Linked DNA regions of Methylovirgula sp. 4M-Z18. The protein of the gene in region 2 interacts with the protein of the main gene of each other region in a pairwise test. Links are inferred from orthologs where the notes say so. Each region holds a gene or a part of one and is shown on either strand. Other genes may lie near its edges.

Evidence for each region. The genes of interacting proteins can lie anywhere in the genome.
Region 1: the proteins of grxD (region 2) and V9T28_RS00505 interact in binary tests that used the Escherichia coli proteins (3 or more experiments, as listed by UniProt). The link is inferred for Methylovirgula sp. 4M-Z18 from one-to-one orthologs.

Annotation. Positions count from the first base shown.
Region 1 is NZ_CP149574.1:113,727-118,595, forward strand. What follows is about bases 1,238-4,020. They hold V9T28_RS00505 (BolA family protein), read left to right. Parts: upstream 1,238-2,385; coding sequence 2,386-2,655; downstream 2,656-4,020. Other genes in these bases: cobS (cobaltochelatase subunit CobS), read right to left, coding at 1,238-1,568; V9T28_RS00500 (J domain-containing protein), read right to left, coding at 1,673-2,248; poxB (ubiquinone-dependent pyruvate dehydrogenase), read left to right, coding at 2,911-4,020. Outside these bases: cobaltochelatase subunit CobT, read right to left, coding at 1-490; more of cobS, read right to left, coding at 567-1,237; more of poxB, read left to right, coding at 4,021-4,641; V9T28_RS00515 (universal stress protein), read left to right, coding at 4,657-4,869. UniProt on the Escherichia coli protein: Transcriptional regulator that plays an important role in general stress response. Has many effects on cell morphology, cell growth and cell division. Acts by regulating the transcription of many genes, including dacA (PBP-5), dacC (PBP-6), ampC and mreB.
Region 2 is NZ_CP149574.1:290,988-295,926, forward strand. Bases 1-2,853 are described here. They hold grxD (Grx4 family monothiol glutaredoxin), read left to right. Parts: upstream 1-1,187; coding sequence 1,188-1,520; downstream 1,521-2,853. Other genes in these bases: purL (phosphoribosylformylglycinamidine synthase subunit PurL), read left to right, coding at 1-814; V9T28_RS01265 (BolA family protein), read left to right, coding at 827-1,060; V9T28_RS01275 (O-acetyl-ADP-ribose deacetylase), read left to right, coding at 1,621-2,157; V9T28_RS01280 (S-adenosylmethionine:tRNA ribosyltransferase-isomerase), read right to left, coding at 2,189-2,853. In the rest of the region: more of V9T28_RS01280, read right to left, coding at 2,854-3,220; V9T28_RS01285 (SDR family NAD(P)-dependent oxidoreductase), read right to left, coding at 3,217-3,939; redox-sensitive transcriptional activator SoxR, read left to right, coding at 4,027-4,461; V9T28_RS01295 (AraC family transcriptional regulator), read right to left, coding at 4,496-4,939. UniProt on the Escherichia coli protein: Monothiol glutaredoxin involved in the biogenesis of iron-sulfur clusters.

The DNA.
Region 1 (4,869 bases), 180 kb from region 2 along the record:
GACGTTCGCGCACCATGAGCGCGACCGCGTCCTCGAGCGGTACGTCGGCGCGTTCCGAGACGGTGGCATAGGCGCCCTTGCCGTAGCGCTCGTCGAGCATCGCGCCGATGTTGCTTGCGACCCCCTGCATGCGGCGCGAGCCGATCGCCTCGCAGCGGGCCTGTTCGACCGCTTCGAACACGGCGCGGCCTTGGCTCCCTTGCGGCACGAGGCGCCGATGCACGTTGACATCATGGCAGGCGAGCCGCAGCGCCAGGGAATCGGCATGGCCACGCAGGATCGCCGCATCATGCGCCGACATTTTGCGCGGCGGCTCGGGCAGGCGCACCTTGGCGCCCTCGCCGGAGCCGATCAGCGCCGGCTTTTCCGGGGCGAAGGTGACTTCGAGTTCATGGGTGCCCGACATCGCCCGCATGACGCCGGCAACCGCCTTGCGGAAGGGTTCTTGCGGGGCTTCGGTCTTGCCGGGCGGTTTGCGGTTGGTGGTCATGACGTCTGCATCGTTAAAGGGCGGTCGGGCTTAGGCAGTCGTCAGTCGATTGCCTAAGCCCTATTGCCAACTGCCTTTAGCTCATCACCACATTCAGCGCGCTTTCCGGCAATTCCTGCCCGAAACAGCGCTGGTAGAACTCGGCGACGAGCGTGCGTTCCAACTCGTCGCATTTGTTCAGGAAGGTAAGACGGAAGGCGAATCCGACGTCCTTGAAGATGTCGGCATTCTCGGCCCAGGTGATCACCGTACGCGGTGACATGACTGTAGAGATGTCGCCTGCCGCAAAGGCGTTACGCGTCAGATCGGCGACCCGCACCATCTTGTTGACGATATCCTTGCCTTCCTTGGTGCGGAAGGGCTTGTTCTTGGCTAGCACGATGTCGACTTCCTTGTCGTGCGGCAGGTAGTTCAGCGTGGTCACGATCGACCAGCGGTCCATCTGCGCCTGGTTGATCTGCTGCGTGCCGTGATAGAGGCCGGACGTGTCGCCGAGGCCCACCGTATTGGCGGTGGCGAAGAGGCGGAAGGACGGATGCGGGTGCACCACGCGGCTTTGGTCGAGCAGGGTCAGGCGGCCCGACGATTCGAGCACGCGCTGGATGACGAACATCACGTCCGGGCGGCCGGCGTCATATTCGTCGAACACCAGCGCCACATTGCGCTGATAGGCCCAGGGCAGAATGCCGTCGCGGAATTCGGTGATCTGCTTGCCGTCCTTGAGCACGATCGCATCCTTGCCGACGAGATCGATACGCGAGACATGGCTGTCGAGGTTGATGCGCACGCACGGCCAGTTGAGCCGCGCCGCGACCTGCTCGATATGGGTCGATTTGCCGGTTCCGTGATAGCCGGTCACAATGACGCGGCGATTGCGGGCAAATCCGGCGAGAATGGCGAGGGTCGTTTCTTTGTCGAAGAGATAATCCGGGTCGAAGTCCGGCACATGCGGATCGCTTTGGGAAAAGGCCGGAACTTCCAAATCAGAATCGATGCCGAAAAGCTTGCGCACCGAAACTTTCGTATCGGGCATATTGACCAACGGATCATTCGGCACCTGAGCTATCGCGCTTTGCATCATTCCTCACATTGCCCGCCCGGCCGCCGGCGGAATTGCGTCGGCCCGAGCAAACTTCACCATCAGGCACACCTTACGGCAGGCCTGTTTCCTCTACCACCCGTTCAAGCCAGTTTGGCGGATCGCAGATAGTTATAGGCCCGGATGATCTCGCGCAATTTGTCTTCGCACGAGCGATCGCCGCCATTCGCGTCCGGATGCCACTTTTTGACGAGTTCCTTGTAGCGCGCCTTGATCTGGCCGGCGTCGGCGCTGTCGTCGAGGCCAAGCTCGTCGAGCGCCTTCATGGCCAGCGGCCCGTAGCGCGGTTCGCGCGGCGCGGCAAAACCGGTGCGGGCATAGGGGCCGATCGTATCGGTAAAGGTGTAGCCTTGCGCGCGCGCGCCGCGATTGGCGCCCATCGTCCAGGTCGGCCGGTGGCCGATCGTCGCGTCCTTTTGATATTTGGCAACGGCCTCGTCGCTCATGCCATTGAAATAATTATAGGACGCGTTGTATTCGCGCACGTGTTCGAGGCAGAAGCAGAAAAATTGCCCTTCCCGCAAGCGGCCCATGGGGGCGCGATACAGCCCAAGCTCCTTACAGCCGGGATGATTGCAGGTTGGACCGGATGCGCTTTGTTCGGCTTGCGGAGCGCGCTTAATGCGAATGCGGTCAAAAAGGCTCGAGTTCAGGTTCATGGTCGTTTCGATTATGCGCAACATTGATTGCCGTGCCAAGCGTCGGCGAGAAATTCCTTGGTCTGCCCTGCGACAAGGGAATGGCAGACCTGCGGCTTTTCTGGCAAGCTTAACCCAGTGATGAAAGAGTGGATGCCATGGGACAGGTTCAAGAACAGATAAGGGAAAAGCTGCAAACCGCCCTTGCCCCGACTTTTCTCGATGTGATCGATGATTCGCATCTTCACGCCGGCCATGCCGGCGCTCGCCCCGGTGGTGAGACCCACTTTACGGTGCATGTGGTGTCGGCCGCCTTCTCCGGCAAGAGCCGGGTGGACCGGCACCGGCTCATCAACCAGGCGCTGACCGCGGAACTCGCCGGCGGCGTGCATGCGCTCGCGATCATCGCCAAGGCGCCGGGCGAGTAGTATACTCGAGGATACACGATAAGGCTATGATTCTAATAATATAATAGCTCTATTAGTTTGATCCCAAAAAAATTTTCGCACGGATCCGGCTTTGGCCCGGCATTTTGCCGCCGCCCTCAAAGCCCGCGCCCCATCTTGCGCACGGGGGTGACAGGGCGGGCTGCTCGGCTAGACTGAGCACACAAATCAAAATGTTCACTTTTTGTTCATACGACAGACCGAGCCCCTCGTCCACGAACTTGTTCCGGAGGTTCCATGGCAAAGCGTAAGGTAGCGGATGTTGTGACCGAGATTCTGCATTCGGTCGGCGCGCGACGGATCTATGGCATCGTCGGCGATAGTTTGAACGGGATCACCGAATCCCTGCGCCAGCGCGGCGACATCGACTGGATTCACACGCGGCACGAGGAGACCGCCGCCTTCGCCGCCGGCGCCGAAGCGCATCTCACCGGCGAGCTTGCGGTCTGCGCCGGCAGTTGCGGCCCCGGCAATTTGCATCTTATCAATGGGCTGTTCGACTGCCATCGCTCGCGCGTGCCGGTGCTGGCCATTGCCGCCCATATTCCAAGCGCCGAAATCGGCCGCGGCTATTTTCAGGAAACCCATCCCGAAAACCTGTTTCGCGAATGCAGCCATTATTGCGAACTCGTGTCGCACCCCGAGCAGCTTCCCGGCGTGCTCGAAGCGGCGATCCGCGCCGCCGTGGGCCAGCGCGGCGTCGCGGTCGTGGTGCTCCCCGGCGATGTCGCCCTGCAGAGTGTGGATGTGACGCCTTCGGCCGGCGCGTCGATCGCCGTCAAACCGCCGATCGTGCGGCCGAGCGATGAGGACATCGCCGCGCTGGCGGCGCTTTTGAACGGCGGCGAGCGCGTCACACTGCTGTGCGGGCGCGGCTGCGCCGGCGCTCATGCGCAGCTTCTGGCCCTGTGCGAGAAATTGAAGGCGCCCATGGTGCATGCTCTCGGCGGCAAGGAACATGTCGAATATGACAACCCTTACGATGTCGGCATGACCGGCCTGATCGGCTTCAGCTCCGGCTATCACGCCATGCTGAGCTGCGACACACTGTTGATGCTCGGCACCGATTTTCCCTACCGGCAGTTCTTTCCGGCCAATGCCAAAATCGCCCAGATCGATCTGCGCCCCGAAAATCTCGGCCGCCGCACCCGTCTCGATCTCGGCCTTATCGGCGATGTGCGCGCGACGCTCGACGCGTTGCTGCCGAAACTCGAGGTCCAGCAGGACCGCACCCATCTCGATGCGGCGCTGACCCGCTACCAGAAGGCGCGCGATGGTCTTGACGATCTCGCCACCGGCGTGCCCGGCCGCAAGCCGATCCATCCGCAATATCTCGCCAAGCTGCTGAGCCATCATGCGGCGGACGATGCGATCTTCACCTTCGACGTCGGCACGCCGACGGTCTGGGCGGCGCGCTATCTGAAGATGAACGGCAAGCGCCGCATGATCGGCTCGCTGGTGCACGGCTCGATGGCCAATGCCATGCCGCAGGCGATCGGTGCGCAGGCCGCTTATCCGGGCCGCCAGGTGATCAGTCTCTCGGGCGATGGCGGCTTTGCCATGCTGATGGGCGATTTCCTAACCCTGATCCAGCAGAAACTGCCGGTCAAAATCGTCATCTTTAACAACAGCGTGCTTGGGTTCGTGGCGATGGAAATGAAAGCCTCGGGCTTTCTGGAAACCGGCACGTCGCTGGTCAATCCGGATTTCGCGGCCATGGCCCGCGCCATCGGCGTGCATGCAGCGCGTGTCGACGATCCGGGCGACCTCGGCAAGGCGATCGCGGACATGCTGGCGCGCGACGGCCCCGCGCTGCTCGACGTGGTGACGAACACGCAGGAACTCTCGATGCCGCCGACGATCACCTTCGAACAGGCCAAAGGCTTCAGCCTGTGGGCGCTGAAAGCAGTGATGAACGGGCGTGGTGACGAACTGATCGACGTGGCGAAGACCAATTTGCTGCGGTGAGCGCGATCGCTTGATGTGAATCAAAGCGCGACGCCGTGCCTCCCATTAGGTGATATTCATGGAGGCGCGGCAATGTTTCATCATATCTTGATTCCAACCGATGGTTCACCCCTGTCGACGGAGGCGGTCAAAAAGGGCATCGAATTTGCCCGCCATATCGGCGCCAGCGTCACGCTGGTGTCTGCCATCGAACCTTTCAATATTCTGACCACCAACAGCGAACAGCTC
Region 2 (4,939 bases):
TTGCGAGGCGGATCCGGTCGAGGGCGGCAAGCAGGCGGTGGCTGAAGCATGGCGCAATCTCACCGCCGCCGGCGCAAAGCCCTTGGCGCTCACCGACAATCTGAATTTCGGCAATCCGGAAAAGCCCGAATATATGGGGCAGTTCGTCGGCTGTCTGGAGGGCATCGGCGAGGCGGCGCGTGCGCTCGACTTCCCGATCGTCTCGGGCAATGTCTCGCTCTACAACGAGACGCAGGGACGCGGCATTCTCCCCACACCCAGCATCGGCGGCGTCGGCGTGGTGGCGGACGTGACCAAGACGGCGCGCATCGCCTTCAAGGCCGCCGACGAGGCGATCGTGCTGATCGGCGACGCCAAGGGCTGGCTCGGCCAGTCGCTGTATTTGCGCGACATTTGCGGCCGCGAGGAAGGCGCGCCGCCCCCCGTGGATCTTGCCGCGGAGCGCCGCAACGGCGATTTCGTCCGCGGCCTGATCGTGGCCGGCCGGGTGAGTGCCGTGCACGACATTTCCGACGGTGGTCTCGCTGTGGCCGTGGCGGAAATGGCGCTCGCGTCGCGCATCGGCGCGCGGATCGACAGCGACGATCACGCCGCGCTGTTCGGCGAGGATCAGGCGCGCTATGTGCTCGTCGCGGATGACGCCGAAACCCAGAAAATCCTGGTGGAAGCGCAGGCGGCCGGCGTTCCGGCGAAAATCATCGGCCGCACCGGCGGCGATGCGGTCGTCCTGGGGCAGGATGCGCCGGTCAGCCTCGCCACATTGGAGCACGCGCACGAATCCTGGCTGCCGGACTATATGGCCGCCGGCCACTAACGGAGAAACGACATGGCGATGGAAGCCGCTGAAATCGAACGTTTGATCAAAGAGGCCATGCCGGATGCCAAGGTCGAAATTCGCGACCTGGCCGGCGATGGCGACCATTATGCCGCGACTGTGGTGTCGAGCGTCTTCAAGGGCAAAAGCCGGGTACAGCAGCACCAGATGGTCTATGCCGCGCTGAAAGGCCAGATGGGCGGCGTGCTGCATGCCCTCGCCCTGCAGACGAGCTCGCCAGAATAGACACTCGGTGCCGGCTTTTTCGCGCTGCGGCCGCCTGCGACCTTAAAACCGCATTTGCCGTTGTGCGAAGACCCTCTATATAGGCTGAAAACCTTCTTTTTCCGGCCCTTTTTACAGAGTGAGACCCATGACCAGCATCCACGACCAGATCGACCATGAAGTGAAATCCAACGACGTTGTCCTGTTCATGAAGGGCACGCCGGATTTTCCGATGTGCGGCTTCTCGCAGCGGGTTGCCTTCATCCTCGACAAGGTCGGCGTGCCCTATAAGGGCGTCAATGTGCTGGAAAACGATGCGATCCGCCAGGGCATCAAGGACTATGCCAATTGGCCGACCATTCCGCAGCTCTACATCAAAGGCGAGTTCGTCGGCGGCTGCGACATCGTCACCGAAATGTTCCAGTCGGGCGAACTCGCCAATCACCTGAAGGAAGCCGGTGTTGCCGTCAAGGCGGCCTGAGCCGGCATTGGGACCGCGGCCGTCTCGGCCGCAAAATGGCATGGTTTGAGCGGGCGAGACGTCCGCGGTCCTGGCGCACCCGGCGTGAGGCGAGGCGATCATGGAGCCGGTCTTTAGCCTTGAGCGGCAAGAGGTTCTGTTCCGCGTCGCGGTTGGCGACATCACGGCGCTGGCGGTCGATGCGATCGTCAATGCGGCCAACAACAGCCTCTTGGGCGGGGGCGGCGTCGACGGTGCCATTCACCGCGCGGCCGGCCCCGACCTTCTGAAAGAATGCCGCACTTTGGGCGGCTGCGCGACGGGCGATGCCAAGATTACGCGCGGCTACCGCTTGTCGGCCAAATTCGTCATCCACACGGTCGGCCCCGTGTGGCACGGCGGTAGCAAGGGCGAAGCGGATGCGCTCGCCTCGTGTTATGTCCGCTCCTTGGGCCTGGCGAAGCAACACGATCTGACCGCGATCGCCTTTCCCGCCATTTCCACCGGCGCCTATGGCTATCCCGCGCGCGAGGCGGCACGCATTGCGGTGCAGACTTGCGTCGCGCAGACCGCGCCGCCGCTGCGCGAGATCATTTTCTGCTGCTTTTCTGATCGCGCGGCGCGGGATTATGTCGAGCTGTTGGAACGTCTCTCCTGACATCGCGCAGACTGCACGCCACGCGAATTCTCTACGCGGAAAGGTGACGTTCCAGGATCACGGAATCGCCGAACTCGTGCGGCTGGTAGCCGTTCTTGGCGAGTTCCGCGGACATCCGGTCGAGAACCTTGTCGTCAGCGAAGGCCCGAAGGAGTTCGAAATGGCTTTCGCCGGGCATGTGCACGCCGGTCAGGATGGCATCGACAACGCGTAGCGGGGTTTTTCGCCCGATGCGCCCGTGCGCAATCCCATCGCCCGGGCAAATGCTGCCATCGGTTTCGACGGCGGATTCGAGGGCGCGGACCACCGTCGTCCCGATCGCAATAATGCGCCCGCCGGCTGCCTTGGCCCTTGCGATGGCCTTCGCGGTCCGCAGCGGAATGCGATAAGGTTCGTCGAACGGTAGGCGGAGGTCGAGCACGGGATCACCGGTGGATGAGATCCCGGCAGCGTGGGTGAGCGTAGCGAATTTGACGCCGCGCCGTTGCCAGGCCGCGAGGGTGTGCCAGTTAAGGCTAAAACCCGCGGAAGGCGGCTCGAATGCAAAGGGCTCGGTGGCAATCCGCGTCCACACATCCCACAAGACCAGGCGTTCCGCCACATGCGCATATTGAATCGGCCGACCGTGGTGCGCGAGACCTGCCAGAATGGTTCGGCGATCGCCGAGGAAGCGCAATTCGAAGAGGCGCGGATGGTCAAGCAGGTGCTCGACGATAGCGATGAACGGGCCCAGCGCCAACCGGTCTCCCGCCGAAAGCGGCGGGGGCGGCGCGCGGTCCTCGGTGCGCATCCGGCAATCTCCAGCTCCGAACGCCAGGGCGATAAACCGCGTGGGATCGCCCGCGCAGATCCATCCGGCGAGGCGGATCTCGATCGGCTCATTGGTGGCGCAGTGCCGACCATGCAAGCTTGCCGGCAGGGTCGCCGCATCATTGGCGACCACGAGATCTCCGGGGCGGAACAGTGCGGCGAGGTCGGTGCGCTGCAAATGCCGCGTCGTTCCATCCGCGCTGATCGCGAGGAGCTTGGCGGTCTGTCTCTCAAGTTGGTCCGCCGCAATCATCGCGTCGCCCCCGCGGAACGGCCGACACGCCTTGACAACAGCGCGGTGACGGCTTCGAAAATCTCCGCGGCGGCGGTCTCGGGGCGTTTTAGGCTCGCCCGATCGGCGTCGGGCACGGCCAAGGCGTGCAGCGGCGTATCCATGTCGCCAGGGTCGATCGAGAGGAAATGCACGCCTTCCGCCGCCGCCTCTTCACCCCAGATGCTCGTCATGTGCCGCAGCGCCGCCTTGCTCGCGCCGTAAGCGCCCCAACCACTATAGGCCTGGATGGCCGCATCGCTGGAAATGTTGACCACGACTGCACCGCGCCGATCGCGCGCCGAAGCGGCGAGAGCGCCGAACACGGCTTTGGTCAAGCGGAACGGCCCGAGCAGATTGACCGCGAGTGCGCGTTCAAGATCCTCGCATTCAGTGTCGGCTAGAAGTGCTAGCGGCGTCGGTCCAAGGCTCGACGCACAATTGATGAGGACGTCGAGTCCACCCAGGGCGCCGAGCATCTGCAAGGCGATCGGGTAGATCTCTTCCTTGCGGCCAATATCGCCGACAATTCCATGCGCGCCGGTTTCCGCTGTGGTGCGCTCAACATTCGCGGCGGTGCGGGCGACGAAGGCGAGTTTGGCGCCGCGCGCGGCAAACAGCCGGACAAGCGCCAGCCCCAAACCCGATGTTCCGCCTGTGACGGCCACGCGCAATCTTTTGAAATCAATGTCCGTTGTCATCGGCGATCTCCTCTCAATGCAAGAGGAGGTACTGATACAAGTTCAAGTGAACTTGAAGTCAAGCGCAAATCGTGCATGACTGCGGATATGGACAAGGTGCTGACCATCAACCAAATTTCGCAGCGAAGCGGCGTTGCGTCGTCAGCCTTGCGTTATTACGAGCAATTGGGGCTGATTACCTCGGAGCGGGCCGGATCGGGGCACCGTCGCTATCCGCGATCCGTCCTGCGCCGCATCGCCTTCATCGTCTTCGCCCAACGGATCGGGCTGTCGCTTGAGGAAATCGGCGCCGAACTTGCTAAGCTTCCGATTGATCGCGTTCCGACCCGTCGCGACTGGACACGTTTGTCGGGCGCGTGGACGGAGCGGATCGATCGGCAGATCGCGCAATTGCAGCGTCTCAAAACCGGCCTCTCGCAGTGCATCGGCTGCGGCTGCCTGTCGATCGACCGGTGCCGTCTGGCAAACCCGGCCGACCGTGCCGGCCGCGCGGGGCCGGGCGCACGCTATCTGCTTGAGTGACAATCGCGGGCGTAGAAATTCAGAGATCCGACATTCAGGCTTTCACCGGAATCCAAATCTCCACGTCGCCTGTTCCGGTGCGCGGATCGAAGCGTTCGTCATAGCGTTCGAAGCTCGGCGCGTGCTGCGGTTCGATCGATGTGGCCGGACGCCAGACGTTGTGAATCGCCGCCCAAGTGTTGCGGATGGCCGAAATATGGTCGCGATGCAGAAAGACGGCGTAGCGCTGCGGCGCGAGCTTCGCTTGCGAAAACCCTTCCGGCAATTTATCGCCGCCGCGCACTTCGACCGCGCACATATATTCGAATTCGCCGTCGTCGGTGAAGTTCCAGTGCAGGCCATACGCGTCCCCACCGATCTGTCCCGGCACATGGCCGATATGCGGCGCGAAGCTCTGCCATTGCGCGGGAATGGCGGCGATGGTTGCGACCGTGCATGGCCGGCTCAAACCCGCCATGATTTTGGCTCCGGCAGTCTC